DNA from 2 places in the Marinobacterium iners genome. Region 1 is predicted to be linked to the other one. Evidence: predicted binding sites of a transcription regulator. Region 1 holds the regulator's gene; the other holds the start of a gene.
The links. Region 1 encodes LexA, which represses DNA repair genes until DNA is damaged. Its sites were predicted from a motif close to TACTGTNTANNTANACAGTA; they were not measured.
Positions count from the first base shown of each region.

Region 1 (16,189 bases):
AGGGGATCGGTTTCGGCCGGGAAGCGCTTTGCCATCAGCACGCCCAGACGCCTGCTGACGGAGTCGTATTGTTCGGCCGGTACCTGCAATCGCTCGCGCTCACGTACCCAGAGTCGAATGGCCTGCTCAAGGTCCTGACGTGCCAGTCGGTTGACCGCCAATACCAGCAGCTGATCGGCATGCGGTGTTTCGGGGCTGAGCAACTGGGGTTGCTGTGTCAGTTGCTCCGGGTTGTCATACAGGGAACGAGCCAGTTTTGCCTGCTGCTGCAACTCGCTTTGCGTAATGAAGCGTGCCGCATAGGTTGCCAAGCCGGGGCGTCCCCGCATCAATGCAGCCAAGTGGCGATTGAGTGCATCCTGCTGGCTGAAGTGGCTTGATTTCAGCCACTGACTGAAAACGGGGTCGCATTCGTCAGGCTGTGAATGGCCAACGGTCCAGAGCGTGCGGGCCGCTTCCCAGGCGTCCTGCTGTTGCTGCGTGTCCAGAAGGTAGCTCGCATGCAGGCACTGCAACCGAGTGTCGGGGCGCTGAATTTGTTGCCAGGCTTGGCTGAAAGCTGGCCAGTCTTTTTTTTCGCCACTGCTGCGAGCCCAGGCAAACAGCAGTCGACCCGCCAATGGGGTATCCGCATTGGCATCGATAAATGCCTGCAGTTGTTCAGCAGAAGCGCTGTCGATCCGGCTGTTGATTTGCTGGTACTCGAGATAGGGGTACAGAGGATATGCACTGAATGCGGTTTTTTGCTCATGGCTGAGCGGGGTGGCCTGCAGCAAGGCGCTTCTGAACTGTTCACGCAGTTCATCGTGATGATCGTGTGCGCTGGATACGCCAGCTTGCAGCAGTGGCGGCAACAATAACAATAACTTCAGCCTGAACATAATAATCTCCGAACAGCCGTAACCAATCTGAATACTGTCGGCCAGTGTATCCTGCTCTAAAAGTAAAAATAACCATTGTTCTGCTGTTTTCAACAGAAGCACTGAATTCAGGTACACTAGCGTGCTTGAATGTTTGTAAGGTACGGGTTTGTATGCCGCTGATAAAATTGGAAGGTGTGTCGGTCAGCTTCAGTGCTGCGCCGCTGATGGATGGTGTTGATTTTCAGATTGATCCAGGCGAGCGGATTGCACTGGTTGGCCTCAACGGGGCGGGGAAGTCGACCCTGATGAAGCTGGTGTCCGGCGAGATTCATTCTGATCAGGGCTCTGTCTGGCGGGATCCGGCCATTCGTATCGCTCAGCTGTCCCAGATGCTGCCGGCAGCCGATGAGCGGACGGTACATGATGTGGTAGCGTCCGGTCTTGCCGAAGTGGTTGAGCTGCGCCGTGCCTACGATACCCTTTCACACAACACGGATGCCGCTTCACTGAAGCAGCTGGAAGAGCTGCAGCATCAGTTGGAAGCCCGTGACGGCTGGCATCTTGAACAACAAGTACAATCTGTGCTGGATCGGCTTGGGCTGCAGCCGGATACCCGTATGGCAGAGCTGTCCGGTGGTTGGCGTCGCCGTGCCGCCCTGGGGGCGGCACTGGTGCAGAAACCAGATCTGTTGCTGCTGGATGAGCCGACCAACCATCTCGATATCGAAACCATTGAATGGCTTGAGCAGATGATGCTCGACTTCCGGGGAGCCATTCTGTTTGTCTCGCATGACCGTGCGCTGGTTGAGAAGCTGGCAACACGCATCGTAGAGCTGGATCGCGGTGTGCTGACCAGCTTTCCGGGCAGCTACAGCCGTTACCTGGAACTGAAACAACAGCTGCTGGATGAGGAGGCGCGTCACAACGCCGAATTTGACAAGAAGCTGGCCCAGGAGGAACGCTGGATTCGTCAGGGGATCAAGGCACGCCGCACCCGCAACGAAGGCAGAGTTCGTGCGCTGGAGCAACTGCGACGCGAGCGTTCACAGCGCCGTGAGCGCCAGGGCGGGGCAAGCTTTGGCCTTGAAGAGGCGCAGAAGTCAGGCAAGCTGGTGGCAGAGCTGGAGCATGTCTCGATGAGTTACGCCGGCAAACCATTGTTGTGTGACTTCTCACTCAAGATTCAGCGTGGTGACCGAATCGGTTTGATCGGTCCTAACGGCAGCGGCAAAAGCACTTTGTTGAAGATTGTACTCGGCCAGCTTGAGCCGGAGTCTGGTGTGGTCAGGCTCGGCACCAAGCTGGAGGTGGCCTACTTCGACCAGCTAAGAGGACAGCTTGACCCCGAAAAAAGCGTGATCGACAACGTATCAGGTGGGCGCGAGAGTATTGACGTCAACGGTCAGTCGCGCCACATTATCAGTTATCTGCAGGATTTTCTGTTCAGCCCCGAGCGTGCGCGGACCCCGGTCAAGGCGCTTTCCGGTGGGGAGTGCAACCGACTGCTGTTGGCGCGTCTGTTCAGTCAGCCGGCCAATGTTCTGGTACTGGACGAGCCAACTAACGACCTTGATGTGGAAACGCTGGAGCTGCTGGAAGAAATTCTACTCAACTTTGATGGCACCATTCTTCTTGTCAGTCATGACCGTCGTTTCCTCGATAATGTGGTCACCAGCTCGGTGGTGTTTGAAGGGCAGGGTGTGGTCCGTGAGTATGTGGGTGGCTATGCCGACTGGTTGCGGCAGCGGCCACAGCCTGTCGCAGCGGCCAAGGCCGAGAAGCCAAAGCCTGTTGCCGCGAAAAAGCCGACGGCCAAAAAGCTGAGTTATAAGCTGCAGCGAGAACTGGATCTGTTGCCACAGCAGATGGAGGCGACAGAGGCTGAGCTGGAGCGGTTGCACGCTGTCACCGCATCACCCGAATTTTACGCCGGTGATCAGACCGAGATTGCCAACACGCTCGAGTTGCTGCAACAGCAGGAGCAGCAGCTCGAGGCGTTGATGGAGCGCTGGGTTGAGCTGGAGTCAATGCAGGAGGGGGGTTAGTCCTCCTCTTTTACCCGAATTGCCAGCACATCACATTTGGCGCCATGCAGGACACCATTGGCGGTCGAACCAAGCAGCAGGGCAAGCCCATGGCGGCCATGGCTGCCCAGGATTACCAAGTCGGTGTTGTGCTCTTCGGCAGCACGGTGAATTTCCGTCTCGGTATGGCCTGTCACGATAATTTTGTTACTGACAGGGTAGCCAATCTTTTCTGCATACAGGTCCAGCTTGGTGCGTGCATGCTCGTCAAGCTGCTCCTGTATGGTCGTCAGGTCCATGGGAACATCGCCGCCATAGGCAAAGCTGAGAGGCTCCACTACGTGAATCAGGTTGAGTTCGGCGCCGAAAGCTTTGGCCATCTCGGCCGTTTTCATTGCCAGCTGTTCCGATTCATCTGACAGATCCAGCGCAAGCAGAATGCGGGAATAGATACTCATCGTTACATCCTTCCAGTTGAGTGTGCCTCTAGAATAGCACTGCATGTGCCCGGCGCACACTCCGGATGCTTGACGTTTTTCAGCGTCCTACGCCGTAATAGGTAAATCCAAGCTGGCGCAGGTAGTCCGGCTCGAACAGGTTGCGACCATCAACAATCAGCGGTGTTTGCATCAGCTGCAGCAGGCGCTCATAGTCCGGAGAACTGTACAGGGGCCATTCGGTTAGCAGCAGCAGCGCATCGGCCTGCTGTGTTGCTGTGTAGGGGTCTTGATGCAGTGTGAGTCCGGTGCTTTGCCCCAATTCGCTCTGAAGGGCACTCAGTGCTTCGGGATCATGCACCTGAACCTGTGCTTCCTGTGCCAGCAGGGCACGAATGACCCGCAATGACGGCGCGTTATCCACGCTGGCAACCCCAGGCTTGAAGGCGCATCCCCAGATGGCGATGCGTCGACCGCGCAGATCACACCGATAGTGCTGCCAGAGTTTGCGGAAAGGCAGTTCTTTCTGACGCTCGTTTTCATTCAGCACGGTGTTGAGCAGGGTTGAGTGGCGGGTTTCTGCCAGTATGTCAGCCAATCCCTCAATATACTGGGTGAAATGGTGGCCACCAAAACCGCAGCCGGGGGCCAGGTAATGCTGGCCAATGCGCTTGTCGCTGCTCATGCCCTGTCGTACTACTTCAATATCCACGTCAAGGCGGTCCGCCAGGTTGGCCAGTTCATTGATGTACCCAAGGCGCAGGGCCAGCATCCCGGAGATGGCAAACTTGCTGAACTCGGCCTCCCGTCGACTCATCCACTGAATCTGCTGCAGGCGAGAAGAAAACGGTCGAAGCAGGGCCTGTAGCAGCAGGCGCGCAGCATCATCCTCGCACCCCACCAGCAGAGTATCGGGAGTTGCAAACTGCTGCAGTGCCTGTCCCTGCTGTAGAGTGTCTGGCAGGCAGACCAATGACTGCTGGCGGGCAGAATCAAGCAGGGCGTGCAGTCGATCGCTGGCACCAATGCCGAAGTTGCTTTGATTGATTAGCACCAGATTGTCAGGTCCCTGCAGGCTGAGATCACGACAGACGCTTTCGGCATGGCTGATATCGGAAGGGTGGGAGGCAAGCCAGTGCCATGGGGCCTGCAGTGCTTCCTGGTGGCTGCACAGTCGGATATTGCCGGATGCCATGCCTGCTGCAAGGCTGTCCATCAGCCCGGGCTCGGCTCGATGGCTGCTTTCACCCGGAGCTGCTTGCTGCAGAAGTACGTGGTTCCCGGTGCGAGCAAGTTCGACGGCTGCCACCCAGGCACCCAGTTCGTCCCCCCATATCGCAATCAACATTCTGTACTCTCCCGGTCGCTCCATTGACCATGCAGCTGATTCAATACGCCTTCGGTCGCGATATCAAATCGGTCAGTCGTTGCCGGGGTGCCGATTATATCCAGCAGGCTGTTGGCCACCTGCTTGCCAAGCTCGACGCCCCATTGGTCGAAGGGGTTGATGTTCCAGATGACAGACTGAACAAACACCTTATGTTCGTACAGGGCAATCAGAGCCCCCAGTGACGCGGGTGTCAGCTCGTCCAGCAGGATAAGTGTGCTGGGCTGATTGCCCTGGTAGCGCTGCCAGGGCGTTGCATTGGATTGATCAACCGCAGCATCGCCCAGTGCCAGGACTCGTGCCTGTGCCAGGCAGTTCGCCAGTGTCAGACGATGCTGGGACTGCAGGGCATCGCTCTGGTCGGCGTAGCGCCGTGCCGGAACAATAAAATCACACATGACCGCTTCGCTGCCCTGATGCAGCAGCTGGTAAAACGCGTGTTGGGCATTGGGGCCGATTTCACCCCAGAGCACTGGACAGGTGTGGTGTTCAATTCGACTTCCCTGCCGGTCGACGCTTTTGCCGTTACTTTCCATCTCCAGCTGCTCAAGGTAAGCCGGCAGATGCGCCAGCCGGCCATCGTAGGGGAGAATGGCGTGGGCATGGATGCCAAGAAAGTTGATATTCCAGATTTCGGCCAGTGCCAGCAGGACAGGCAAGTTGTGACTGAAAGGGGTGTGCCGAAAATGCATGTCCATGCGGTGAGCCCCGTCCAGCAGGGCTCGAAAACCGCTCATGCCGATCCTGACAGCGATCGCCAGGCCAATGGTTGACCAAAGCGAATAGCGTCCGCCGACCCAGTCACGAAAATGAAGCTGGTTCTCAACCGGAATGCCCCAGGCTTCTGCACGTGGCGCATTGGCGGTTACAGCAATGAAATGGCGTCGAGCAAGCAGCTCAGTGGTCAGGCCGCTGGCACGGATAAGCCAGTCCAGTGCCGTCGCGGCGTTGGCGAGGGTGTCGGCGGTGGAAAATGACTTGGATGAAACAACAAACAGGGTGCGGGCCGGGTCAAGCTGGTCCAACAGGCCTGAAATCTGGCTGCCATCCATGGACGATATGAAATGGGTTGTGATCTGGCGTGCTTCCGGTGCTTGAAAGCCGTCCAGTGCGCGGCAGACCATCATTGGACCCAAGTCTGATCCGCCGACTCCTACATTGACCAATGTGTCGATCGGTTCGCCGCTAAAACCGCGCCATTGGCCCTGATGTAGTTGTTCCACCAGGTGCTGCATGCGCTGGAGATCAGCCTGCACCAGTGTGACAAGGTCTTCCCCCTGATGTTCAAGCGTTGCTTCGGCGGGCAGCCGAAGGGCTGTGTGCAGTGCGGCGCGGTTTTCTGTGTGGTTGATGCGATCGCCCTTGAACAGGGACTCGATCCACTGTGCCAAGTCGCAGCTGTCAGCGAGTTGCAGTAACTGGGTCAGGGTATTCGTGGTCAGCCGTTGTCGGGACAGATCGAGCAGCAGCTCATCCTGACGAAAACTGAACCGGGAAAACCGGTCCTTTACCTGCAGCAGGTCGCGCAGGTGCAGAGAGGATTCAGTGGCGCAGAGCTGTTCCAGCTGTTGCCAAACCCTGTGCTTGTCCAAGGCGGCTCCTTGCATCTTTACTAATGAGTTGTTGGCAGCGGCTGCCAACCTGAGGCGCATCTTAGTCAGAAACGGCTTTCAGTTAAAGCACTGGTCCATGGCTGTTGCATTCTGCCGGTGCGTCATACTGTCGTTTATGTGGTCTTAGCGTTACTATTCGCGCCTGTCCCTGACCTCTGACCTGGAGTCTGTCGAATGAAATGGTTCATCATCTCACTGGTAGTTGCCTCACTGATAGGCTCGGTCATGTGGGTGATGCCCAGCCCGCGACAGCGCTATCAGGCAAACCTCAGGCTCAAGGCACGTCAGTTGGGCATTCTGGTGCAGATGGCGCGGGTATCCCTGCCGCGAGCGCTTGGCGAGATGGAACCTGAAGTACGTACAATCCCGGCCTATCGCATTGCAAGAACCAATCTGGAGCGAGGTGAGCGCGACAACTGGAGTGGTTGGGAGGTGTTGCGCGTTGATACCCTGGATCATCTTGGCCTGATTGAAAACTGGAGCTGGAGCAAAGGACAGGGAACGCTGCAGCCGGAAGCGCTGGAGCGGTTAAACAGCCTGCTGGAGCAGCTGCCGGATGACGTGCTGGGTGTTGAGTCAACTCCGCTCAGTTTAACGTTCTACTGGGATGAGCGTGGCGACGAGACACGTTTGGATCTATTGTATCGCCTGGCTCGGCCAATGTTGGAGCAGAAAATCTGATAGCGATGACGCTGGGTAGAGGGGTTGAACGAGAAGCGGCTTCAGGGCTGTTTTTCATTCAGGTAATCGTCCAGTGACTCTGCAAGAGCGCCGGCGCCCCAGTTGCGTTTGGGCTGAATTCTGTCGATTTCAGCTTGTAGCTCATCCAGGCGCGGCTGCTTCTGTCGTTGCGGTGCGGTAGCCCGAACGAGAACCGCCTTGGCGTGTTTCAGGTGAGAAAGGGCCGCAAGCTTGTCACCGGATTCAATCAATCTGGACGCCTGATACTGGTGGGCGTCGGCCACCAACGATACGTTAAGCCAGTACAGCTCTGTTTGATATGTACGGGCAAGCTGACCGGTCATCTTGCCGGCCTGTGCCATCTGCGCGATCAGCTTTTCCGCAAAATTGATGTAAATCTGGGCCCGTTTGACGGCTCGGTCACTGTTGAACCGGCTTTTGTCAGGCTTGCTGCGGTCACTGCTTTCTTTCAGTTTGCTGATTTCGGACATCAGTTCGGAGTCCGGTGCCAGCAGGCTGATCTCCTCGATAAGCGCCATCGCATGCTGGTTGAGCTTGTCGATAATATCCTGCCGGCAGCCGCTTTCTTTCAGAATGGCCAGGGCGTGCAGGGTGTGCTCCGCCTGTGTTTGCAGCCAGCTCAGCCTTTCTCGGCGCGCTTCGGTCTGCTGTTCGCGCGTGGTGACCACATAGTTGATCGCCAGCGCCAGAATACCGACTCCGGCGATGAGGATTACAAGATACAGGTTGTCTCCAAGCATGGTGTTTGGCACTCTGAAAAGAGATGTTAATTATAGGATGGTGTGTACATGAATTGTAAGGCATCCGCGTGCGGACTGGTATCGCCGGTCTCAGACACTGCTTGACGCTGGCAGCACCACCCCTTATATATGCTCGCAGTTTCTGAGTTGCCCGTTCTAAAAAGGATCCGTATCTCATGGGAAAAACCCTAGTCATTGTCGAATCACCGGCAAAGGCCAAAACGATCAACAAGTATCTGGGCAGCCAGTATGTTGTCAAATCGAGTGTGGGTCATATTCGCGACCTGCCAACCAGCGGCAGTGCCAGCAAGAGCGATCCCAAGGAACGGGCGCGTCAGGCAGCCTTGACGCGCAAAATGTCGCCGGATGAGAAGGCGGTCTATAAAAAGCGGAAGTCTCAGGAGCAACTGGTAGCGCGTATGGGGGTCGATCCCGAGCATGACTGGGAAGCCCACTACGAAATTCTTCCCGGCAAGGAAAAGGTCGTTGAAGAGCTGCGCAAGCTGGCCAAAAACGCTGATGAAATCTACCTCGCAACGGACTTGGACCGCGAAGGGGAGGCGATTGCCTGGCATTTGCGCGAGGCGATCGGAGGTGATGACAGTCGATTCCGGCGCGTAGTTTTTAACGAAATTACCAAGAAGGCGATTCAGGAGGCGTTTTCCCAGCCGAGCGATCTGGACCTTAATCGTGTCAACGCCCAGCAGGCACGGCGTTTTCTGGACCGGGTTGTGGGCTATATGCTGTCACCTCTGCTGTGGGAGAAGATCGCCCGTGGCCTCTCGGCCGGACGGGTACAGTCCGTTGCTGTGCGCCTGATCGTCGAACGTGAACGCGAAATCCGTGCCTTCATACCTGATGAATACTGGGAAGTGCATGCCGACTCGGAAACACAGGCCCAGCAGGCGCTGCGGCTTCAGGTCAGCAAATATGCCGGCAAGACATTCCGTCCAGAGAGTCAGGCCGAAACCGAGACCCATCTGGAGCGCCTTCGCAACGGTGCACTGGCTGTGCGTGCGCGCGAGGACCGCCCCACCAGCAGCAAGCCGTCGGCGCCATTCATTACCTCTACACTGCAACAGGCTGCCAGTACGCGGCTGAGCTTTGGCGTCAAGAAAACCATGATGATGGCTCAGCGGTTGTATGAAGCGGGCTATATCACCTACATGCGTACCGACTCGACTAACCTCAGCGCCGAAGCGGTGGAGGCGTGCCGTGAGTTTATTGCTGAACAGTACGGCAAGGAGTACCTGCCGGAAGAGCCGGTCAGCTACTCAAGCAAGGAAGGGGCTCAGGAGGCGCACGAAGCGATTCGGCCTTCTGATGTAAATCTGACGGTTGATGCTCTCAAGGGCATGGAGCCGGATGCCCAGCGCCTGTATGACCTGATTCGGCGTCAGTTCCTGGCTTGTCAGATGATGCCTGCACTGTACACGAGCACCCGTATTACCGTTGAAAGTGGTGATTACGAGCTTACTACCAAAGGTCGTATTCTGCGTTTTGACGGTTATACTCGCGCGTTGCCGGCCAAGGGGCGCAGTGACGAAGATGTCATTCTGCCGGATGTAGCGCAGGGCGAAGTGCTGGCGCTCAAGTCGCTGGACCCGAAGCAGCACTTTACCAAGCCGGCACCACGCTACAGCGAAGCCAGTCTGGTCAAGGAGCTTGAAAAGCGTGGTATTGGTCGTCCTTCCACGTATGCCTCCATCATTTCAACAATTCAGGATCGCGGCTATGTACAGGTGCAGGGGCGTCGTTTCTATGCCTGCAAAATGGGTGACATTGTCACCGAGCGATTGAACGAGAATTTCTCCGATCTGATGGATTACAGTTTCACCGCGCGTATGGAGCAGCGTCTTGATGACGTGGCGCAGGGTGAGGTGAACTGGAAGGAGCTGTTGAATCAGTTCTACAGCGGCTTTACCGACAAGCTGCAGGAGGCGCAAAGTGCTGACCACGGCATGAGGCCCAACAGTCCGACGCCGACAGATATTGATTGCCCCGAATGCGGTCGCAAGATGATGATCAGAACGGCAAGTACGGGCGTGTTCCTGGGCTGCTCTGGCTATAACCTGCCGCCCAAGGAGCGCTGTAAGTGCACCATCAACCTGATACCAGGCGACGAAGTGGTCAGTGTGGATGGAGATGATGAAGAAGAGTCCCGCATCTTGCGCAACAAACATCGTTGCAAGCTGTGTGATGCGGCGATGGACTCCTACCTGATCGATGAGAAGCGCAAGCTGCACGTGTGCGGCAACAATCCCGACTGTCCTGGTTTCGAGGTTGAACAGGGTAGCTTCAGGATCAAGGGCTATGATGGGCCCAGTATCGAATGCGACAAGTGCGGCTCCGAAATGCAGCTTAAGACCGGTCGTTTCGGCAAGTTTTTCGGTTGCACCAATAGCGAGTGCAAGAATACGCGCAAACTGCTGAAAAACGGTGAGCCGGCGCCTCCCAAAATGGATCCGGTACCAATGCCGGAACTGCAGTGCGAAAAGGTTGAAGATACCTACGTACTGCGTGATGGTGCCAGCGGCCTGTTCCTGGCGGCGAGTCAGTTTCCGAAAAAACGGGAAACGCGTGCGCCGCTGGTGGCTGAGCTGGTGCCGCACCGTGATGAGATCGATCCCAAATACGCCTATCTGATGGATGCGCCGCAGAAAGACCCTGATGGTAATCCGGCAGTAATTCGTTACAGTCGGAAAACCAAAGAGCAGTATGTGATGACGGAAGTTGAGGGCAAGGCAACCGGCTGGAAAGCGTTCTACCGTGACGGGCGCTGGCAGGAAGAGCAGGGACGTAAGCGCTGAGCGTGAGACCGAGACCGTCGGCGCATTCAATGGAGTACAGGTAATGAGTGATATCTATGCGGTTCGTACCAATCAGAAGCTGAATTTTGCGCGCCTGCATATCAAGGCGCTGGAGCAGGCGGAAGAGGCCTCACAGTGGAGCAAGCATGCCAGAATCGAGTCCTATCATGAGTCGATCCTGTTCTTCATGGCAAGTGGATACTCGGCGCTGTTGCGCGAGATTGCAGAAAACTACAATCTCGATGTGGATCGGATCCATCGCTTCACTGATCTGTCTGAGCAGCTTGAAGTGACTGGTCAGGAATCCCCCGAAGTAATTGAGCTTGAACAGTTGGAGCGGGACAGAGGAAGTTGGCTGCACAAAATGCTGTCTGCTTATGAGGCCTGCTGGCAGGCGTCAGACTACCACCGGGCAAAAACCGAGGTAGACAGCAGCATTTCCGAAATTCATGTATTGCAGATCAACCCGGACCATTCGGAAGACAAGGATGTGTTGGCTGAATACAAGGCTTGGTTACAGGCGTTCCGTGAACTGATAGAACGCCTGCGCGCTGGCATGCAGGAGTGGTAATCAGGTCCGCACCAGAATGCCCAGTGCATCCCCCTGGCTTGCTGACTGATTGAGTTGATCGAGCGATGGTGCAGCACCGCTGCACCAGGCGATGACCGTGTGGCATGTGCCGGCAGCCAGTGCCCGTCCGCATAGCAGCTCGGTTTGATCGAGACTGCAGGTATTCAAGACCAGTATGTGACGTGTACAGGCGCCGGCCTGCTCCAGTGCCTTGCGGGTGATATCATGTGGCGGGTTAATCAGGACCAGCCAGCGGTCTTCACGACTCAAGCCTGCGATCATGGGCAGCAGCAAGGGCTGCAGGCAAACTGAGCTGTTATGCAGCAAAATCTCGGTGACCCGGCTTTCAACGCATTCACGTTTGCTGTGAGGGTTCGAGTTCGTTGCTGTTGCATGAATTGCAGACATGGCGAGTGACCTCTGTCAGTTGCCTTGCCGGATAACGCCAACACCCAGTCCTTCGATGATCAGTTCCTGTTCACTCAGGTCTACCTCTATCGGGCTGAAGTCTTCGTTTTCGGCAATAAGAAAGACTTTGCGGCCATCACGCTTAAAGCGCTTGACCGTTACTTCGTCGCCGATCCGTGCGACCACAACCTGCCCGTCCCGGGCCTCTCGGGTTTGATGTACGGCGAGCAGGTCGCCATCCATGATTCCGATGTTTTTCATGCTCATCCCCTTGACCCGCAGCAGGTAGTCAGCGCGGGGGCGGAAGAAGTCTGCCGAGATGGTGCAGTGGTCCTCGACATGCTCCTGTGCCAGGATGGGTTCACCTGCTGCCACTTGACCAATAACGGGCAGGCCTTCGGTATCCGGTTGCTCGGCTTCCGGCAAGCGAATGCCTCTTGATGTGCCCTTGGTTAGTTCGATGGCGCCTTTGCGGGCCAGTGCCTTCAAGTGTTCTTCAGCCGCATTGGCTGACTTGAATCCCAGTTCGCGTGCAATATCGGCTCGGGTGGGCGGGTAGCCTGTTGTTTCGATATGTTTGCGAATGCATTCCAGTACTTCAGTCTGGCGATTGGTCAATTTCATGGCATCTGTTCCCTATCCGGTTACTGTGATTCTATACAGTGAATGAGCAGGGTCAAGCATTTTTCTGTTTATATATCCAGTATCTTGCTAGAATCGCCACACAGATCGGATGAGGATTGAGCGTGCTGAGCGAGGCGCAAAAAAAAGAGATCCAGGAGGCCTACAGTCGCTTCCTGAAGAGTCGTGGCCTGACTGCACGACCGGCACAGAAGCAGATGATCGCAGCCGTGGCGCGAACCCTTGCAGCGGCTGCTGTTCCACGCAGTGAAACGGATGATCTGCACCCCGCCGTGGGTGTTGTTGAAGCCGGAACCGGTACCGGCAAGACGATCGCCTATCTGTTGGCGGCCATCCCCTTGGCTCGGGCTCAGGAGTGCAGGTTGGTGTTGTCTACGGCAACCGTGGCGCTGCAGGAACAGCTCATCAACAAGGATCTGCCCGAAGTTGAAGCGCATACAGGCCTGCCAATGCGCTACCGGCTCGCGAAAGGGCGAGGGCGTTACCTTTGCCTGAACAAGGTGGAAGGCCATCTTGAACAGCAGGGCCTGCTGGGCCAGATGGCGTTATATGAAGATGAGGCAGCTGAAAAGCTGCCCGATGATGTGCTGCAACTGTATCAGCAGTTGATGGACAGCTATGCCTCAGGTCAGTGGGACGGGGATCGTGATGCACTTGCAGATGAAGTGGATGATGGCATCTGGCGGCCATTGACCAGTGATCACATGCAGTGCAGCAACCGCCGTTGTCTGAATTTCAGTGCCTGTCCTTTCTACCGGGCTCGTGACCGGTTGGAAGAGGCAGACGTGATTGTTGCCAACCACGACCTGGTGCTGGCCGATCTTGCGCTTGGTGGCGGAGCCATCCTGCCCGAGCCAGAAAAAACCATCTATATCTTCGATGAAGGACATCACCTGGCTGACAAGGCGAGTGGTCACTTTGCTTTTGGTGCAAGGCTTGAGGGCAGTCGTCGATTACTGAAATCTGCACAAAAGCAGCTGACTCAGTTGGTGACAGAGACCGGTTCACCGGTGCAATTGGCAGATCCGGTAGAGCGACTTCATCGTCCTTTTGAAGAGATGGGGCTTGCGCTTGAGCAGCTTGAGCTGCTGCTGCGGCCACTGTTTGCCGAGAGCGTCAAAGACCGCTATCGCTTTGCACAAGGGCGGGTACCCGACCCACTGCTGGAGCCCTGCTTCAGCCTTGGTCAGGCGGCCGACCGAGCGCAGCAGCATCTTGAGCAGGTCGTCGATTTGCTCAAGGAGGCGATGGAAGGTGGTATTGCCGATATCCCCCGTGCAGTTGCCGAGCGATGGTTTCCCCAAATTGGCAGTTTGTTGGGGCGTGTGCAGCAGATAGCGTGGCTGGCACATGCCTATGCGCGGCCGGACCCTGAAGGTAGCTCGCCCACTGCACGATGGATCAATCGGATCGAGAGTCCTGCTGGTGAAGACCTTGAGCTTAGAAGTGCACCTGTTTCTGCGGCTGATACCCTCTCGGAACACCTCTGGAAAGTCTGTCATGCTGCCGTGATAACCTCTGCAACATTGACGGCATTGGGTCGCTTCGATCAGCTGTTTTCAGCGTTGGGGCTGTCGCCACAAACATCGGCACTGCGTCTGAACAGCCCGTTTGATTACGCCAATTGTGGTGTGTTGCAGGTGCCGGCGATGCGAACCGATCCGGGTCAGCCTGATGCACATACCGATGAGGTACTGGAATATCTCAATACCGAGTTGAAGTCGGTTGCCGCGGCGCTGGTGCTGTTCAGTTCATGGCGCCAAATGCGCTCGGTGCTTGATCAACTCGACGAATCCATTAAAAATAGTGTGCTGGCACAAGGGCAGTACAGCAAGCAGGAAACGCTGCGCCTGCACCGCGAACGCGTGGATGAAGACAAACGCAGTATCATCTTCGGCCTTGCCTCCTTTGCGGAGGGGGTCGATCTGCCGGGGCGGTATCTAACCGATGTTTTTATCACCAAGCTGCCGTTCAGTGTCCCGGATGATCCGGTAGATGCTACCATGGCGGAATGGATAGAGCAGCGTGGTGGTAACGCCTTCACCGACTGGACAGTGCCGGCTGCCTCGATGCGACTGACGCAGGCCGTAGGGCGACTGCTGAGAACGGAACAGGATCGAGGGCGGGTGGTACTGCTGGACCGGCGTGTAGTAACGCGCCGTTACGGTCGACAACTGCTGGATTCCTTGCCTCCTTTCCGGCGCGAAATCAACTGACAATCTGAATGGATCCGATTTTGAGTACTGAAGAGAAACAGAGTACAGCCACGGCAACCTCAGAGCCCAAAAATAACAGCAATCGCCCACGTCGGCGCCGTCGTTCGCGCAAGCCGCGCGATACAGGTCGCCAGTCCGGCTGGAGCCCGGTCAAGTTCAATGTTCCTGTGGCTGAAGGCAAGCGCCGCTTCCATGATTTCGGCTTGCCGGACGTCTTAATGCGTGCGATTGCCGACTTGGAATTTCAATACTGCACGCCGATTCAGGCAGCGACGATCCCGCATGCGCTTAACGGTCGAGACTTGATCGGCAAGGCGCAAACGGGTACAGGCAAAACAGCGGCGTTCCTGATCGGCATTATGACCGACCTGTTGGACTACCCGCTGGAAAGCAATCGGAAGCTGGGTGAGCCGCGTGTTCTGATCATTGCGCCTACTCGAGAGTTGGCACTTCAAATCGCCTCCGATGCCGAGGCTCTGGGCAAGTATACGGATCTGTCCACTGTATCGCTGGTTGGTGGCATGGATTACGAGAAGCAGCGTAAGGATCTGGCCGCCAGACCGGTCGACATTCTGGTGGCGACACCGGGGCGCTTGATCGATTTCGTGCGCTCCCGCGAAGTTGATCTGTTCAATGTGGAAGTGCTGGTACTGGATGAAGCGGACCGCATGCTCAGCATGGGTTTTATCCCGGATGTCAGAACCATTATTCGCAGTACGCCGCGTAAGGGTGAAGAGCGGCAAACGTTGCTGTACAGCGCGACCTTTACCGACGATGTAATGCGACTGGCAGAGCAGTGGACGCACAATCCGGTCACCATCGAGATCGAAAACGAGCGCAAAACCACTGATAATGTGGCACAGAAGGTATTTTTGGTATCCAGTCATGAAAAATACCAGCTGCTGCGTAACTATCTGCGCGTCAATGGCATTGATCGTGCGATTGTTTTTGGCAACCGCCGTCATGAAACCCGTGCGCTGGCAGACCGGCTTTGTAAGGACGGTATCAAGGCAGCTCTGATGTCGGGCGAAATTCCTCAGAACAAGCGTCTGCGGACATTGGAAGATTTCCGCAGTGGCAAGATAGAAGTATTGGTGGCGACCGATGTGGCTGGGCGGGGTATCCATATCGATGGCGTTACTCACGTGATCAACTACCAGCTGCCCGAAGATGCCGATGATTATGTGCACCGTATTGGTCGCACCGGTCGTGCCGGCCTGAGTGGAACATCAATCTGCTTTGCCTGTGAAGATGACTCATTTCTGATCCCCGATATCGAGCGAGAAACCGGCGTCAAGCTCGAGTGTATACATCCTGATGCCGAACTGTTGAAACCACTGGCGGAAGTAGATCGAGATATTGCTGACAAGGCTGTACCCTCGCCGGAGCCGGAAAATGCTCAGGCAGAAATACAGGAGACGCCAGCTGATGTAGTCGCTGAAACCGCTGCTGATTCGGAGCAAGAAGCGGCTCAGGCACAGAATATGGCTGCAGACGACCCCCAGTCTGATGCGAGTGCGCAGGTCGATGCTACCGATGCCGCTGAAGCAGAATCAGAATCGGTAGCGGACAGCGAAGCCGAAGAGCAGAAACACTGAAAACGGACCGGGTCATGAGTGACAGACACAACCTGAAACGAATCAGTTCGGTGCTGGGTATTGTGCTCAGCGCCTTTTTTGCCGCTATTGCGGTGGCGGGCTACCAGCGAACCGGTGATCTCCTGCAGCTGTTTCTGTTTCTGTTGCTTGCAGGGCTCGCGTATGCGGTGGTCAAGCT
Region 1 is NZ_CP022297.1:2,191,921-2,208,109, reverse strand. It holds gene CFI10_RS10615 (transglycosylase SLT domain-containing protein) at 1-881, opposite strand, end outside; gene CFI10_RS10610 (ATP-binding cassette domain-containing protein) at 1,034-2,908, shown strand; gene CFI10_RS10605 (universal stress protein) at 2,905-3,345, opposite strand; gene CFI10_RS10600 (UDP-glucose/GDP-mannose dehydrogenase family protein) at 3,425-4,672, opposite strand; gene pgi (glucose-6-phosphate isomerase) at 4,666-6,318, opposite strand; gene CFI10_RS10590 (hypothetical protein) at 6,499-7,005, shown strand; gene CFI10_RS10585 (DNA topoisomerase I) at 7,047-7,766, opposite strand; gene topA (type I DNA topoisomerase) at 7,943-10,576, shown strand; gene CFI10_RS10575 (DUF6586 family protein) at 10,620-11,147, shown strand; gene CFI10_RS10570 (SulA-like leucine-rich domain-containing protein) at 11,148-11,555, opposite strand; gene lexA (transcriptional repressor LexA) at 11,571-12,179, opposite strand; gene dinG (ATP-dependent DNA helicase DinG) at 12,302-14,413, shown strand; partial or broken gene rhlB (ATP-dependent RNA helicase RhlB) at 14,422-15,744, shown strand; gene CFI10_RS10550 (hypothetical protein) at 16,026-16,189, shown strand, end outside.

Region 2 (16,189 bases), 500 kb from region 1:
AGATACGTCAGCATCTGCTTGCGATTCGCAATGGCCCTGACAGTCCACGTGACTGGCGCCCGAATATTCTGCTGTTTTCTGACAGCAGTCATCGCCGCTTGCCACTGTTGAAACTGGCGGCAGGGCTGGAAGGTGGCAGTGGTTTCGTCACTGCCGTGAAAATGCTGGAGGGTGAAGGACTCCGGTTGCGCCGCCAGCGTGATGAGGTAGAAAAAGTGCTGGCTGACGATATCCAGCGTGCAAGGGTCGATGCCTGGCCGCTGGCGCTGACAGTGAATACATTCGATGCGGGGCTGCGGACCTTGCTGCAAGGCTTTGGTCTCGGCAGCCTCAGAGCCAACCTGATACTGCTTAACTGGCTGGAACATGATCCTCGCACGTTATCAGCTGAGGCCACACATATTTTTGCCCGTCACCTCTGGACCGCTTTCCATGAGGGCTGCAGCCTGCTGGTGTTTGATGGTGATGAAAATCGCTGGGCTCAACTGGAACAGATCCCGCCGGATCAGCGCCGCATCGATATATGGTGGTGGGGCGATGCGTCCAGTCACCTGATGCTGTTACTGGGCCATCTCATGTTGCGCACGCCCGAATGGGAAGGTGCCAGCCTGCGGATTCTGATCGCCCGCAGCGATGAGGACGACCCAACCGCGACACCGGATGATGTGCGCCACTACCTGGAGCAGAGTCGCATTGATGCGCGGGCTGTACTGATTGATCATACCGACCCCGGCGCACGGGAGCGCTATTCGCTGGATGCATCTCTGGTGTTTCTGCCGTTCAGGCTGCAGCGCAACGAACCGGTTGACCGTTACGGGCAGCCCCTTAATGTCGCGCTTGAACCCCTGCCGCTCAGTGTGGCGGTACTGGCCGCCGAGGATATTGATCTGGATGCCGAACCGGAAGAGGGGGAAGCGGCCGAGCGGGCTCGTGCTCTGGACGTCCTGAATGATGCGCGTCGCTTGGCCGAATTAACTGCCGGCGATCTGGAGCAGATGGAGGCCGATTTGGCTGCTGCTGAAGTCGATACCACTCTGGATCAGGCTGAGTGGGCGCAACGGCAAAACGATCTGGAACAGGCTCGGCGCCGGGCGCTCAAGGCTCGTGCCCGAGTTGAGACAGCTCACCAACTCGCAGTACAGGCGGGGGTGCCAGAAGAGATGTTGAAGGTCTGATTTACCAGGCTTGTAGCCGCTCATGGCGGATCAGCTGTGCCAGCTGCTCGCAGCCGGGTACTTTGCTGCGATAGCGAAGCTCGATGTAGACCGGGGGCAATTCCGGCAGGCCAAGCTGCGAACCAATGCTCTCCATCCCTTCTGCAAGCGCGCCCTGAGTCCTGACCGTCACACCCAGTCCGGCCCGCACCGCTGCCATCAGGCTGGTAAAGCTGGTGGTTGAATACACGGTACGCCAGCTGATATTGGTGGCATCCAGCGCCTGCAAAGTCGCCTCACGGAACAGACAGGGCACATTCAACAGCACCAGTGGCAGAGGGCGGTTTTTCGACCACTGATAGCCTGCCGGCCCAATCCAGATGAGTTGTTCGTAGCCCAACAGCTCACCGCGCACCTGACTGCGATCACGGCGGAGAATCAGGGCCAGGTCGTACTGTTCGTCGTCGTAGTCCTCACAGACGCTGTTGCTGTAGTCGGTCTGCACATTCAGGCGAATGCCGGGGTTGTGTTGCTTGAAGCGGGCCAGAATGGAGGGCAGCATGCTTTCGGTCAGCGACAGAGACACTCCTATACGCAGCTCGCCTTCTGCACTTTGCTCGGTGATGGCGGCCAGTGCGTCTTCCTGCAGCGCAAGCAACTGGCGCGCATAGCCCAGCATGGTCTCGCCGGTTGAGGTCAGCACGCGCTTGCGCCCCTCGGTACGGAAGAGCGCCACATCCAGTTCCTGCTCCAGACGGCGAACCTGCTGGCTGACGGTGGACTGGGTTTTGTGCAGGCGTTCGGCAGCGCGGATAAAACCATCTTCATCGACCACTGTGACAAATGTGCGCAGCAGCTCGGTACTCAAGTTAGGCTGGGGCATGGTCTATCCATTATGAATAACGATCAATACGATCTAAATTAATCGTTATTCATAATACAAGGGCGGGCCTAAGCTGTCATCAAGGATCACAGGGAGGCTTTGATGATGGTTGCCGCTACAGATTCGCAAACACGCAAGGTTCGCCGCTGTCACAATGGCAGTATTGATATGTCATTCTACCTGCCACGAGGCCGTCGACTTCGCGCTGTTGCGTGCATGCGACTGCTTAAAAGCTGTGTACTGGGGGTGACAGGCATCTTTAAAGCAGTAAGCCGCACAGTGCCAGCCCCGCCTGACCGCTGGCGAGCACCTGCAGAAACAGTTAAAGCACCACCGGGTCGGTATAGCTCTTCTCGTTGATGTATGTGTGACAGTGTGGGGTGCTAAGTTCCGTTAACTTGGCTGCTTTTGGGTACGGTAACGGTTGGGGCTGACGCCCAAGTGTTCTCGAAACATCAGGATGAAAGGGGCTGGAGCACTGTACCCCAGCTCCAGCGCAATCCGGGTGACGCTCATCTCCGTGCCCAGCATCTCTATGGCTTTCATCAGGCGCAGACGAGCATACCAGCCTTGCAGAGTGAGTCCTGTTTCACGACGGAAGTGCCGCTCCAGTGTGCGGGTCGACATCGCCATTTCGGCTGCAATCTGATTCAGACCGGGTCGTTTTCCAGGGCGTGCATAGAGCCGAGTGCAGAGTTTGGCCAGTCGGGTATCGGCGGGCCAGGGCAGGGTGTGCCCGCGTTGTGGCAGACGTCCCAGGGTTTGCAGCATCAACTGGATTAAATTGTGCTCATAGCCGTGCAGTGGGTATTCCACCTCAAAGTTGGCCGCAGCCAGCATCAGTTCACGCATCAGCGGGGAAACCTCAAGTACCAGAGGTATCGCTGTGTCGAGTGCGTTAAATCCTGTTTCGATATAGAGGCTTTTCAGCTCGGCACCGAATTCGGTATAGGTACTGTGCTCGACCCCTGCCGGCAGCCATACGGCTGTGCCCGACGGAACGAAAAGGCGCTGGCCTTCAAGGTTTGTCACCAAAGTACCTGAGGTGGCGTAGAGCAGTTGGTGCCAGTCGTGTGTATGTGGCGGGAACAGGTGTTGAGGCGGCATCAGCTGCTGGCGAACATAGACCTGGCGTGGCAGTGAGTGCATCTCGGGTGGCGAGAGTTGTGTGATTGTATTATTCATCGCTCAGGCCTGTATTCATGGTTGTCGAGTTTCATATGTAATCTGTCATTTTATATGAAGAATAGACTATCTCTGTCCTCTAATCTGATGAACATCAGAAAACAGGAGGGTGGAGAATGCTGACCGAGAAGGTAAAGGTCCTGATTGCCAGCGTGATGGCTGTGGTCATCACGGTAGGGATAGCACGTTTTGCCTATACCCCGATGATTCCGGAAATGATGTCAGGTGCCGGGCTGAACAATGCTCTGGCCGGTATGCTGGCCACGGCCAATTATGCGGGCTACTTCAGTGGTGCCTTGTTGATCTCGTTTATCCGCTCGTCGGGCCTGAAAATATGGCTGTACAAGGCCGGCTTGTTGGGCGCGGTTCTGACCACTGGCCTGATGGGGTGCACAAGCCAGGAGTGGCTCTGGTATCTGCTGCGTTTTCTGTCGGGGTTGAGCAGTTCTGCTGGCGTACTGATCGGTGCTGGCCTGTTGATGAGCTGGCTTCTGCGACAGGGGCATAAGCCCGAACTGGGTATTTTCTTTTCGGGGCTGGGAATCGGTATTGTCATGACGGCACTGCTGGCGGAGATGATTCGACTCCGCTTCAGCTGGGACCAGCAATGGATGATCTACGGGTTTTCCGCCCTGATCCTGCTGTTGCCGGTTTGGTGGTGGAGCCCGGACTACCGCCGCTGCCTGCCCGCCAGTGCAGCCGCGCCAACTTACGAAGCACGAAGGATCAGTCCATTCATGTTGCTGCTTCAGTTGGCCTATTTCTGTGCCGGTGTGGGCTATGTGGTGACGGCGACGTTTCTGGTCGCCATTGCGGAAGCTTCGCCCCTGCTGGAAGGCCGTGGTTGGCTGATCTGGCTGGTGACCGGCATTGCGGCGGCGCCTGCGTGCTGGCTGTGGGATTTGCTGGTGCGCAGGCAGGGAGACTGGCTGGCACTGCTGCTGGCTTACCTGCTCAATGCGGCCAGTGTGCTGTTGTTGCTGATGACAACCGGGCTGGCAGGTGTCATGTTGAGTGCGATCATCTACGGCGTCAGCTTTATCGGTATTGTCAGTATGACGCTGGCAATGGTGGGGCGGCTCTACCCGGAGAATCCCTCGCGGCCGATGGGACGGCTCACCTACGGCTACGGCATCGCGCAGATGCTGGCGCCCATGATAGTCGGTTATCTGGCGCAGTCGGAAGGCAGCTACAAGAGTGGGTTGCTCATCACGCTGGTGGTGATTATTGTCGGTGCAGTGTTGTTGGCAGGGGCCTGGTTTGTGCAACAGCAAGGCATGGAGTCTGACGATACGGCACAGTCGTCCGTAGATGTGTTGGACTATGAGGGACGATGCGGGCGCCCTGTGGCAACCCGCAGAGATTCAGCTTCAGGCACTGAGTTTAGCTGAGATTCGGGCAACGTGTGCGCCCTGAAAGTGGGCCATGGTCAACTCTTGCTCTGAAGGTGTGCGTGAGCCGTCGGCACCCGCAATGGTGGCAGCCCCCAGCGGTGAACCGCCATGTACGGAACTGATATCAGTCATCTCCGGCAGCGCATAGGGCAGCCCTACCACGACCATGCCGTGATGGAACAGGGTAGTGTGGAATGACTGGATGGTGGTTTCGTTGCCGCCACCGGTGCCGGTACTGGTGAAAACACTGCCCACCTTGCCGACCAGCGCTCCCTTTGCCCACAGCCCACCGGTCTGGTCTAGGAAGTTGCGCATCTGGCTGGCCATGTTACCGAAGCGGGTCGGCGTGCCGAAGATGATGGCATCATATTGGTCCAGCTCCTTGGGATCGGCGATGGGGGCCGCCTGATCCAGCTTAACGCCGGCGTTGCGGGCAACCTCTTCCGGCATCAGTTCAGGAACGCGCTTGATGACCACCTCGGTATCCTCAACTGACTGGGCGCCTTCTGCAATGGCCCGGGCCAGGGTTTCAATGTGGCCATAGGATGAATAGTAAAGTACAAGAATTTTGCTCATGATTGCATCTCCTGAGTTTTATTGACTGACAGCTTCACGCTGATGTGGCTGGTTAAGATCCAGAGTCGGGCCGACAGGCACCACACCGGTCGGATTGATGGTGTGATGGCTGCGGTAATAGTGGTGCTTGATGTGTTGCATGTTGACCGTCTCGCTCACACCGGGCCATTGATAAAGCTCACGTACGTATCCCCAGAGGTTAGGGTAGTCGACGATCCGTTTCAGGTTGCACTTGAAGTGACCGTGGTAGACGGCATCAAATCGAATCAAGGTCGTGAACAGACGCCAGTCTGCCTCGGTGATCTGGTCGCCCAGTAGATAGCGATGGGAGCCAAGCCGGGTATCCAGTGCGTCCAGGGCTTCAAACAGGGGGTGAACAGCCTGTTCGTAGGCTTCCTGAGTGGTTGCGAACCCTGCCTTGTATACACCGTTGTTGATGCGGTCGTAAATCTCACTGTTCAGCGTGTCGATCTCACTGCGCAGCAGTTGAGGGTAGTAATCCCCTGGGGCGGCACCAATCTCATCAAAGGCGGAGTTCAGGATGCGGATGATCTCCGCTGACTCGTTGTTGACGATGGTCTGACGCTGTTTGTCCCAGAGTACCGGAACAGTGACGCGGCCGGAGTAGTTCGGATCGGCTTTCAGATAGAGCTGGTAGAGGTAATCCAACCCATACAACTCATCACCGGTTGCCCCCGGTTCTGCTGCAAAGGTCCAGCCGTGGTCACCCATGTAGCTGTTGACCACCGATACCGAAATCATCTCTTCCAGGCCCTTCAGGTGGCGGAAAATCAATGTCCGGTGCGCCCAGGGACAGGCCAGCGATACGTAAAGGTGGTAACGCCCGGGCTCTGCCTGAAAACCGCCTTCGCCGCTGGGGCCAGGCTGGCCGTCGGCAGTAATCCAGTTACGGAACTGTGACTCCGATCGCATGAAGCGACCCTGATTGGATTCGGTGTCATACCACTGGTCAACCCAGCGGCCATCAAGCAGTAAGCCCATGATAATCTCCTGATTGTCAGTGAGGTCGGTTAATTGAATGTCCTGGCTAGATCGACTTCAGAGCCTAGCTCTGACGCTGATGAAGCATCCGGTCCAGAGACAGGTTGCCCCCGCCGCTGATCAGCAGGGAAACGGACATGGCCAGCAGAGACAGAGCAAACTCGTAACCGTTGTTTGAGACGAACAGTCCGTGACCAATATGTACGGCGAAAATGGCGACCAGCATGGCAAAGGCCAAAGCTGCTGCTGCCGGGCGTACCAGCAAACCAATTAGAATCGCCAGACCACCGAAGAATTCCGCACTACCCGCCATCAGTGCCATCAGATACCCTGGCTCAAGTCCAATGGACGCCATCCACTGACCTGTGCCTTCAAGACCGTAACCACCGAAAGCGCCGAACAGTTTCTGTGCGCCGTGTGCCATGAAAATAATGCCTGCCGGGACACGCAGTGCCAGGGGAGCAAAACTGTCGGATGTATTCAGCAGGCGGGTGATCAGTGAGGCGTTCATCGTGTTTCTCCACGTGTTTGATAGGTTGAGTTAACTATAGTTGTCATGCGATTGATTAAAAATGACTAAAATTAGCTCGTATTGATCAAATTTATAGATAATTTAGTGGGCTGTTCTGTCTCAGGTTAAGGCTAATATCTGAATAAACTGTTCTTATATACAGTCTTTATCGACATGTGTTGTCTGATCTCTTACTCTTGGCATTCCCAGGCCAATGCCCCGAATATCATGAAGCTCTACATCGCCGAAAAACCCAGTCTTGCCCGTGCCATCGCCGCTGTTCTGCCCGGCCCACAGAAGAAGGAGGAGGGGCTGATCCGCTGTGGCGGTGATCAGGTGGTGAGCTGGTGCATCGGCCATCTGCTGGAGCAGGCCGAGCCTGATGCCTACGATCCGGCCTACAAACAGTGGCGACTGGAACATCTGCCCATCGTACCCGGTGAATGGCAGTTGAAGCCGCGCAGCGGTGTGGCCAAGCAGGTGGCGGTGCTACGCAAGCTGGTGAAACAGGCGGACCAGATCGTCCATGCCGGTGACCCGGACCGCGAAGGCCAGTTGCTGGTGGATGAAGTGATCGACTTTCTCAAGGTACCGGCTACCAAGCGGGCACAGATGCAGCGCTGTCTGATTTCGGACCTGAACCCCGAGGCGGTGCGCCGTGCCATTGCGCGGCTTAAGCCTAATCAGGACTTTGTACCGCTGTCGGTGTCCGCATTAGCCCGTTCCCGCGCCGACTGGCTGTTCGGTATCAACATGACCCGGGCGCTGACCATCAAGGGTCGCAGTGCCGGCTATGACGGCGTGTTGTCCGTGGGACGGGTACAGACACCGGTGCTGGGGCTGGTGGTACAGCGTGATGCCGAGATTGCCGCCTTTGTGCCCAAGCCCTATTACGAAGTGGATGCTCATCTGCTCACCGAGCGGGGCGAGCGTTTTACCGCCCGCTGGCAACCCAGTGAAGCCTGCGCTCGTTTTCAGGACGAAGAGGGGCGGGTGCTGTCAAAGCCGCTGGCCGAAAACGTGGTGCAGCGCATTACCGGCCAGCCAGGTGTGGTCACCAAGGATGAACGCAAGACCGGCCAGCAGGCAGTGCCGCTGCCCTATAACCTGTCGTCGCTGCAGATCGACTGTGCCAAACGTTTTGGTCTCAATGCCCAGCAGGTGCTGGATGCGGCCCAGGCACTGTATGAAAAACATCAGCTGATCACCTATCCTCGGTCCGACTGCCGTTACCTGCCTGCCGAACACTTTTCCGAAGCGCCTCGTGTCACTCAGGCGATCGCTCGTACCCTGCCGGAGTTGGCGGGAGCGGTACAGAAGGCCGATTTGAGCCTCAGGTCCAAGGCGTGGAACGACAAAAAAGTAGAAGTGCATCATGCGATCATCCCCACCAGCAAGGCGGCGGCTTCGGATCGGTTGAGCCGTGCCGAGCTGCAGGTGTACAGCCAGATCGCCCGTCAGTATCTGATGCAGTTCTACCCGCCTTGTCGCTATGCCGATCGGCGTGTCGAGGTGGAGATTGCCGGTGGCCAGTTTGTGGCCAAGGTGCGTCAGATCACCGATCCGGGCTGGAAGGCGTTGATGGGCAAGGAGGCGCAGGAGGAGGACGAAGGTCAGCTGCCCGCGCTCACGGTGGGCGAGTCACTGCACTGTGAACGTGGTGAGCTGCTGGAAAAAATGACCCAGCCGCCCAAGGCGTTCACCGATGCCAGCCTGCTGGCGGCCATGACCGGCATTGCGCGCTTTGTGCAGGATGCAGAGCTGCGCAAGGTGCTGCGCGATACCGATGGCCTTGGCACCGAGGCTACCCGTGCCGGTATTATCGAATTGTTGTTCAAGCGCGGTTTTCTACAGCGTCAGGGCAAGCAGATTCACGCCACCGAGGCGGGCAAGGCACTGATCGCGGCATTGCCGGAGGAGCTGAGCCGACCGGACATGACCGCACACTGGGAATCGCAGCTGGATGCGATCAGCCGCAAGGCATTCAGCTATCAAGGGTTCATGCAGCCGCTGGAGCAGGCGCTACCGCAGCTGATCGAGCAGATCCGGCCCCAGGCAATGAACGGCATCAAGGCTCCGGCTGGACGCAAGGGTGGTGCAAACCGAGGCAAGCGAAGCGGCAGCCCGCGCAGGAAGGGATCACCCACTGCTCGGCGCAAGACGGCAAAAGCCGGCTGAGTTATATGGCAGAGCGTGATTTTGGGTGCTTGAGCCGCTACCCTTAACAGATTAAGTATCAGCCACGTGATAACAAGCGAGACACAGAGCATGCTGGAAAAACGCGACTTCTATATCAACGGCCAATGGGTGGCACCGACTCAGGCCAATGACCTTGAGGTGATTGACCCCTCCACTGAAAATGTCTGTGCCGTCATATCCCTGGGCACTCAGGCCGATACCGATGCCGCTGTGGCCGCGGCCCGCACCGCATTTGAAAGCTGGAGTCAGACCACCAAAGAGGAGCGGCTGGCGCTGCTGGAAAAGCTGTACAGCCGCTACAAGGCCCGTTCTCAGGAGATGGCCGAGGCGATCTCGCTGGAGATGGGCGCGCCGATTGCCCTCGCCCAGAGTGCTCAGTGGGGGGCGGGTGCCGGCCACCTGAAAAATTTCATTCGCGTGCTGCGCGAATATGAATTCGAGACCCCGTTGGGTGAGCATGCACCGGGCAACCAGATTCTTCGAGATCCGATCGGCGTGTGTGGTCTGATTACGCCCTGGAACTGGCCGATGAACCAGGTCACTCTGAAAGTGGCGGCGGCACTGGCAGCGGGTTGTACCATGGTGCTCAAGCCGTCCGAGATTGCGCCGCTTTCGGCCATGCTGTTTGCCGAGATGATCGATGAAGCCGGTTTACCGGCCGGTGTGTTCAATCTGGTGAACGGTAATGGTGCCGGTGTCGGGACTCAGCTGTCCGGACATCCCGATATCGATATGATCTCGTTCACCGGCTCGACCCGTGCCGGTATCGCCATCTCCAAAAATGCGGCTGACACGGTTAAGCGAGTCAGTCTTGAGCTGGGCGGCAAGGGGGCCAATATCATCTTTGCCGACGCGGATGAGAAGGCGGTAGTGCGTGGTGTTCGCCACTGCTTCATGAACTCGGGGCAGTCGTGCAATGCGCCGACCCGTATGCTGGTTGAGCGATCCATCTATGATCACGCGGTACAAACGGCCATTGAGGTGGCAGCCAAAACCGAGGTCAATCAGGCGTCACTGGAGGGCAAGCATATCGGACCGGTGGTCTCCAAAGCCCAGTTCGACAAGATTCAGGGGCTGATTCAGCAGGGCATCGATGAGGGTGCACGGCTGGTGGCGGGTGGTACCGGCAGACCGGACGGAATGAGCGAAGGCTACTTTGTGCGCCCCACCGTATTTGCCGATGTTACCAACGAGATGACCATTGCCCGTGAGGAAATCTTTGGCCCGGTGCTGTCGATCATCCCCTTTGACAGCGAAGAAGAAGCGCTGCGCATCGCCAATGACAGCCCCTATGGTCTGACGCATTATGTGCAGACACAGGATGCCGACAAGGCCAAGCGTGTGGCGCGCAAGTTGCGTTCGGGTATGGTACAGATGAACGGTGAATCGCTGGGTGGCGGAGCGCCCTTTGGTGGCTACAAGCAGTCCGGCAATGGTCGCGAGGGCGGCCCCTGGGGGCTGGAGGAGTATCTGGAAGTGAAGGTCGTGACCGGCTGGAGCTGATTTTTCTGGCCCCACTGGCCAAACGGCAGCCCTGTACCGGTAAGACGGAACAGGGCTGTTGTTTCAACCGTCCAGGTGTACCAGTCGATTCTGTACCCAGGGGTGATCGCGCAAGCGCTCTGACATATGGTCAAGAAATGCGCGCACCCGTGGGTTAAGGTTGCGGCGGCTGGCGTACAGTGCGTTGATCTCCAGTGGGTCTAGGGTGAACTCATCAAGCACGCGCACGATGCGACCGGTCTTGACCAGTTCACCGCAGAACACCTCAGGCAGACGCCCAATTCCCATTCCCTGCAGGATCATTTCCCGCACGAAACTCATGCTGTTCGTTCTCAGTCGGCCGCCCATGGTGACCGGTTCGTTGTCATTCCAGTTGGTAAAGCGCAGGTGATCAAAGGGCTTGAGCAGGCTGATGCACTGGTGATGAGCGAGGTCATCCGGTGTCTTGGGCATGCCGTGCTGTTCCAGGTATTCAGGCGTTGCAAAAAGTCCCCGGTGCAACCCGGCAATATGACGTGCAATCAGGCTGGAGTTAGGCAAAGGGCCAAGTCGCAGAGCCAAGTCGACCCCTTCCTCAATCAGGTCAACGGTCCGGGTGCTCAGCTCGACATCCACTTCCAGTTTTGGGTAGGTCTGCATGAAGCTGGTGATCACTTCGTTCATCATGAACACACCGATCTCGGTGGGCATGGTCAGGCGCAGACGGCCACGCAGCTCGGTTTTGGATGCACTGATGTCGTCCTGAACGGCTTCCAGATCATCCACCAAAGGCTGCGCCCGGTTGAACAGCTCCTCACCTTCCGGCGTGAGCTTGAGTTTGCGGGTGGTGCGTTGTATCAGCCGGATACCCAAGGTGTCCTCCAGCTGCGCGATACGGCGGCTGATGGTGGACTTCTGTACATTCAGGCTGTCGGCTGCGGCGGTAAAACTGCCGGTTTCGACAACACGGATAAACAGGCTGAGGTCATTCAGATTCATCAAACTCTCCAGAACAGAAAAGAGACCCGGACCTAGCCTCGCGGATCACGCGCGAAGGCCTCGATGGCCTGAATAATGGCCGCCACTCCATTGCCGCGGGATGGGCTCAGGTGACGGCGAATATCCAGCTGATCCAGAACAGCACCGAGATCAGTGCTCAGCAGCTCGGCCGGTGTAAGGCCGTTGATACGGTCGAGCAGAAGCGCCAGCAAAGCTCGCAGAATACGGGCATCCGCATCGGCCTGACAGGCCAGCCGGCCAGCGTCATCCAGTGCCGGGACAAGCCATACACGCGATTCACAGCCATGCAGACGGTAGCAGTCCTGCTTGAGAGCGTCGGGGAGCCCCGGCAGGCTTTGACCAATGTGCATCAGGGCTTGATAGCGGGCGTTCCAGTCTGTTGCAGAGTATACCCTCTTAATCAGGTTTTGGGAGGTTTTTTGTTCGATAAATGCAACGGTGGTTGAGGTTGTCTGGCTCTGTATCAGCTGATCGAGGCAGCTGGCGAGCTGTTCGGCTTCATCCAGTCGGTTGTAAAAGGCAAAGGATGCACGCAGTGAACCCGGCAGTCCTAATGATCGCATCAGCGGCATGGCGCAGTGGTGACCGGCGCGAATGGCAATACCGTGACGATCAAGCCAGTGGGCCACATCCTGCTGGTGGAAACCTTCAAGTTCAAACGACAGCAGACTGACTCGATCACTGCCAAAAGGCAGCTCACGGAAGCCTTTAAGTTGCGAGCAGCAGTCTCGTGCGTGCTGTAGAAGTGTCTGTTCATGCCGTTCCATGGCCGTACGATCCTGCTGCTGCAGGTATTCAATGGCGGCTGCCAGCCCTATGGCGCCCTCGATATTGGGCGTACCGGCCTCAAAGCGAAACGGCAGATCGGCATAGGTTGTTCCGCTGAAACTGACATCGCGGATCATCTCGCCGCCACCTTGCCATGGGGGCATCTGCTCAAGCAATTCTCGGCGTCCCCAAAGGGCGCCGATGCCGCTGGGTCCAAACAATTTATGGCCAGAAAAGGCGTAGAAATCACATCCGAACCTGGTCAGATCAATATCAAAGTGAGGCAGGGCCTGTGCACCATCCACCAGCGTGACAGCACCGGCATCGCGGCCAAGCCTGCACAGCTGTTCAACGGGATAGCGCGTGCCCAACGCATTTGAGACATGACTCAACGCAATTAGTTTTGGGCGTTTCTGCAGCAGCAGCTGATAGGCTTCAAGATCCAGATCACCATCAGGCTGCAATGGGATCACTTCAATGCGTGCGCCCACCGTTTCGGCCAACATCTGCCAGGGTACGATATTGGCGTGATGGGAACTCTGCTGCAGCAGAATCAGGTCATCGGCGCGCAACTGGTTACGACCCCAGCTCTGGGCGACCAAGTTGATCGCTTCAGTGGTGCCGCGTGTCCAGATAAGGAAGGCAGGATCGTCAATGCCGAGCCAGTTAGCCAGGGTGGTGCGGGCCTGCTCGAAGGCAGTTGTGGCCTGTGCTGACAGCGCATGGCTGCCGCGATGTACATTGGCGTTGCTCGTCTTGTAAAAGCGACTGATGGCTTCGATGACGACACGAGGCTTTTGGGTCGTGGCTGCATTATCGAGGTAGATCAGTGGCTGGCCATGTACTCGCTGCGACAGCAGCGGGAAATCCCGCCGCCAGCGCACAGGGTCAGAAGGGCGGGAATGGGTCAAGCCGTTGCCTCTGCTGCCTGAGATCGGTCAAGCTGACTGCGCCAGCGCGCATATAGCATGGCCGCGTTAAACAGCGTTACCAGCAGTACACAGTCGATGATGCCGAGCCAGCGAGTGGGTGGCACCAATGCGGCAATTACGGCTTCAAGGAAGTAGAGCAGAAGCACAAAGCATAGCCAGGCATGACCACGCGGCTTTCCTGAAATCACAACCGGTGCAAAGGCTGCAAGCGGCAGAAAGTGCACCAGCCAGATAACCCATGGATTGTCGCCCTTTGAAGGTGACAGCCAGAGATACCAGAGAGTGAACAGCAACAGCAGGCCGAAATAGCTCAGTAGAACCAGTATGCGGCTGATGCGGGTTTTCAGTTCCAAGGTGCTCATCAGACCTCCCGATGCAGTTTGAGTGCCAGCTGAGCCAGGCGTCGGCCCTGCTTGGCCGCCAGCGCCTTTTCATGTTCATCGAGTTCAGAGCGCTCACTCTGACCACTGACGTGGGTTGCCCCGTAGGGTGTGCCGCCAGTCTGAGTTTCCAGCAGCTCGGTTGCGCTGTAGGGCAGCCCAGCGAGCACCATGCCGTGATGCAAAAGAGGCAGCATCATGCTGATCAATGTGGTTTCCTGTCCACCATGCAGGCTGGCACTGGAGCTGAAAACGCAGGCTGGCTTGTCGATCAGGGCACCGGAGAGCCAAAGGCTGCTGGTGGAGTCGATAAAGTACTTGAGTGGCGCTGCCATATTGCCAAAGCGGGTGGGGCTGCCCAGCGCAAGGCCTGAACAGTGGGCGAGGTCGGCTTCGATACAGTAGATGTCGCCACTGTCGGGGATGTCGGACGCAGTCGCCTCGCACACGGTCGATACAGGCGGGACCGTGCGCAGCCTTGCTTCCATCCCGGCCGCTTCAATACCGTGGGCTATCTGATGAGCCAGGGCACGGGTCGCGCCACTGCGGCTGTAATAGAGCACCAGAACGTATGGCTGACTCACGCCAAAATCTCCAGTACCGCTTCCGGCGGGCGACCGATGCGGGCGCGATCGCCGTTGATGACGATCGGGCGCTCAATCAGTTTGGGGTGCTGGGTCATCGCCTTGATAATGGCGGCATCATCCAGCTCCGGGTTGTCCAGACCGGCCTCTTTGTACTCGGCCTCTTTTACGCGTAGCAGCTCCCGCGGGCTTATGTTCAATGCTGCCAGTACTTGTTTCAATTCGTCAGCCGTTGGGACATCCTTCAAATATTCCCGCACCTCAGGCTCGATACCCTGTTCCTGCAGAAGTTGAAGGGTCTGGCGTGACTTGGAACAGCGTGGATTGTGATAGATGCTAATCGACATAAGGGCTCCGTTTCGGGCTTTCAATACAGTCTCTGGGGCCCTATTGTATAGGGCATAACCTTGTTTAGTTAAGAGAGAGTGTATGCAGAAGGGATCCCTGCCTGTGGTTTTGGTATTCATTCGTTCACTGGCACGTCAGTTTCAGGCCAATCAGGGCATCCTGAATGCGGCGGCCCTGACTTATACCACGCTGTTTGCCGTTGTTCCCTTGATGACGGTGTCTTACTCGATGCTGGCAGCTGTACCGAACTTCAAAGGGGTTGGTGAGCAGGTTCAAGCCTGGATCTTTGCCAATTTTGTGCCTGCTACCGGTGAAGTGGTACAGGACTATCTGGGTACCTTTGCCTCGCAAGCGCAAAGTCTGACCGTAATCGGTATCGTGTTTCTGGTCATTACCTCAATCATGATGATGAAAAACATCGAGGCGGCCTTCAACCGGATCTGGCGAGTGGCCGAGCCGCGCAAGGGACTGTCGAGCTTTCTGCTCTACTGGGCCGTGCTGAGCCTGGGTCCTGTCCTGATTGGTCTGGGACTGCTGCTGACCTCCTATATCGCCAGCCTGTCCATTATCACCAGTGCCACCGAGGTGGTTGGACGGGCACGACTGCTGTCAGTCTTGCCCCCGATATTTTCGGCCCTGGCGTTCATGCTGCTGTATGCGGCAGTACCCAATTGTCGCGTACCGTTGCGAAATGCGGCTCTTGGTGGTCTTTTTGCGGCTGTCCTGTTCGAAATCGCCAAGCGTGGCTTTGTCCAGTTCGTCACTCTATCGCCGTCCTATCAGCTTATTTATGGTGCTTTTGCGGCAGTGCCTCTGTTTCTGGTCTGGATCTATATCAGTTGGGGAATCATTCTGCTGGGGGCTGAACTTACACGGTTGCTGACGGTGAGTCAGGTCAATAAGTACCGGACCAATGAGCCTCACCTGTATACTATTTTGGCCGTGCTGCAGCGCCTCTGGCGCGCGCAGCAGGAAGGTGAGCCCGTACCTGATCGGGTGTTGCTCAAAGAGGTTCCCGGGCTTGATCAAGGGCGCTGGGATGATTACGTACAGTTGCTCAGTGGCGCCGGACTGATTCGGCGTACAGAGGGTGGGCAGTATCTGCTCAGTCGTGATCTTGGCAGTTATACCCTGTTGCAATTGCAGCAGGAGCTGCCCTGGCCACTGCCGGACCCGTTGCCCGAAGAGGGTGAGCACTGGCAGCGAGAACTTCAGCTAAGGTTGCGTCAGTTGCAGGTGCAGCGGGGCGAAGCGCTTAACCTTAGCCTGCAGTCACTGTTTCGTGACAATGACAGACAACACGAACTGGAAACACGGGAGTGATGATGGCAAAAATCTGTGTGCATGCGCGGATAACCGGCCGGGTACAGGGTGTATGGTTCCGTCATTTTACCCGCGAACAGGCGGAGGCAAACGGTCTGACCGGTTGGGTCCGAAATCTGCCGGACGGGTGTGTCGAGGCACTGCTGTGCGGTGAGGAAAAGGCAGTACGTCACGTAGAGGCCTGGCTCAACACTGGGCCGGAATTGGCCAATGTGGCGGATGTCAGCTCTGATGATCAGTCTTTCGATGACAGCCTGCAGGCGTTCGAGATTATCGACTGAGCGCTTTCTTGAGCCATTGTGCCAGCTGGAGAGCCCGTGGCGATGCGGTCTCGCCGGGCAGCCAGAGGCTGAGTCTGGCATCGGTCTCAATAAAGCCCCACGGGGCTGCCAGCCGGCCGGTTCGCAGATCCTCTTCCACCAGATATTCAGGTGCAATCGCAACGCCC
Region 2 is NZ_CP022297.1:1,687,487-1,703,675, forward strand. It holds gene CFI10_RS08085 (APC family permease) at 1-1,175, shown strand, start outside; gene CFI10_RS08090 (LysR substrate-binding domain-containing protein) at 1,177-2,037, opposite strand; gene CFI10_RS08095 (AraC family transcriptional regulator) at 2,431-3,222, opposite strand; gene CFI10_RS08100 (YbfB/YjiJ family MFS transporter) at 3,339-4,613, shown strand; gene wrbA (NAD(P)H:quinone oxidoreductase) at 4,593-5,192, opposite strand; gene CFI10_RS08110 (glutathione S-transferase family protein) at 5,211-6,194, opposite strand; gene CFI10_RS08115 (DoxX family protein) at 6,259-6,705, opposite strand; gene CFI10_RS08120 (DNA topoisomerase III) at 6,934-8,883, shown strand; gene CFI10_RS08125 (aldehyde dehydrogenase family protein) at 8,974-10,407, shown strand; gene CFI10_RS08130 (LysR family transcriptional regulator) at 10,471-11,385, opposite strand; gene CFI10_RS08135 (SufS family cysteine desulfurase) at 11,418-13,085, opposite strand; gene CFI10_RS08140 (DUF2069 domain-containing protein) at 13,082-13,468, opposite strand; gene wrbA (NAD(P)H:quinone oxidoreductase) at 13,468-14,070, opposite strand; gene arsC (arsenate reductase (glutaredoxin)) at 14,067-14,417, opposite strand; gene CFI10_RS08155 (YihY family inner membrane protein) at 14,500-15,741, shown strand; gene CFI10_RS08160 (acylphosphatase) at 15,741-16,022, shown strand; gene CFI10_RS08165 (LysR family transcriptional regulator) at 16,012-16,189, opposite strand, start outside.
Region 2: the regulator LexA is predicted to act here: its motif matches at 6,851-6,870, upstream of CFI10_RS08120 (DNA topoisomerase III).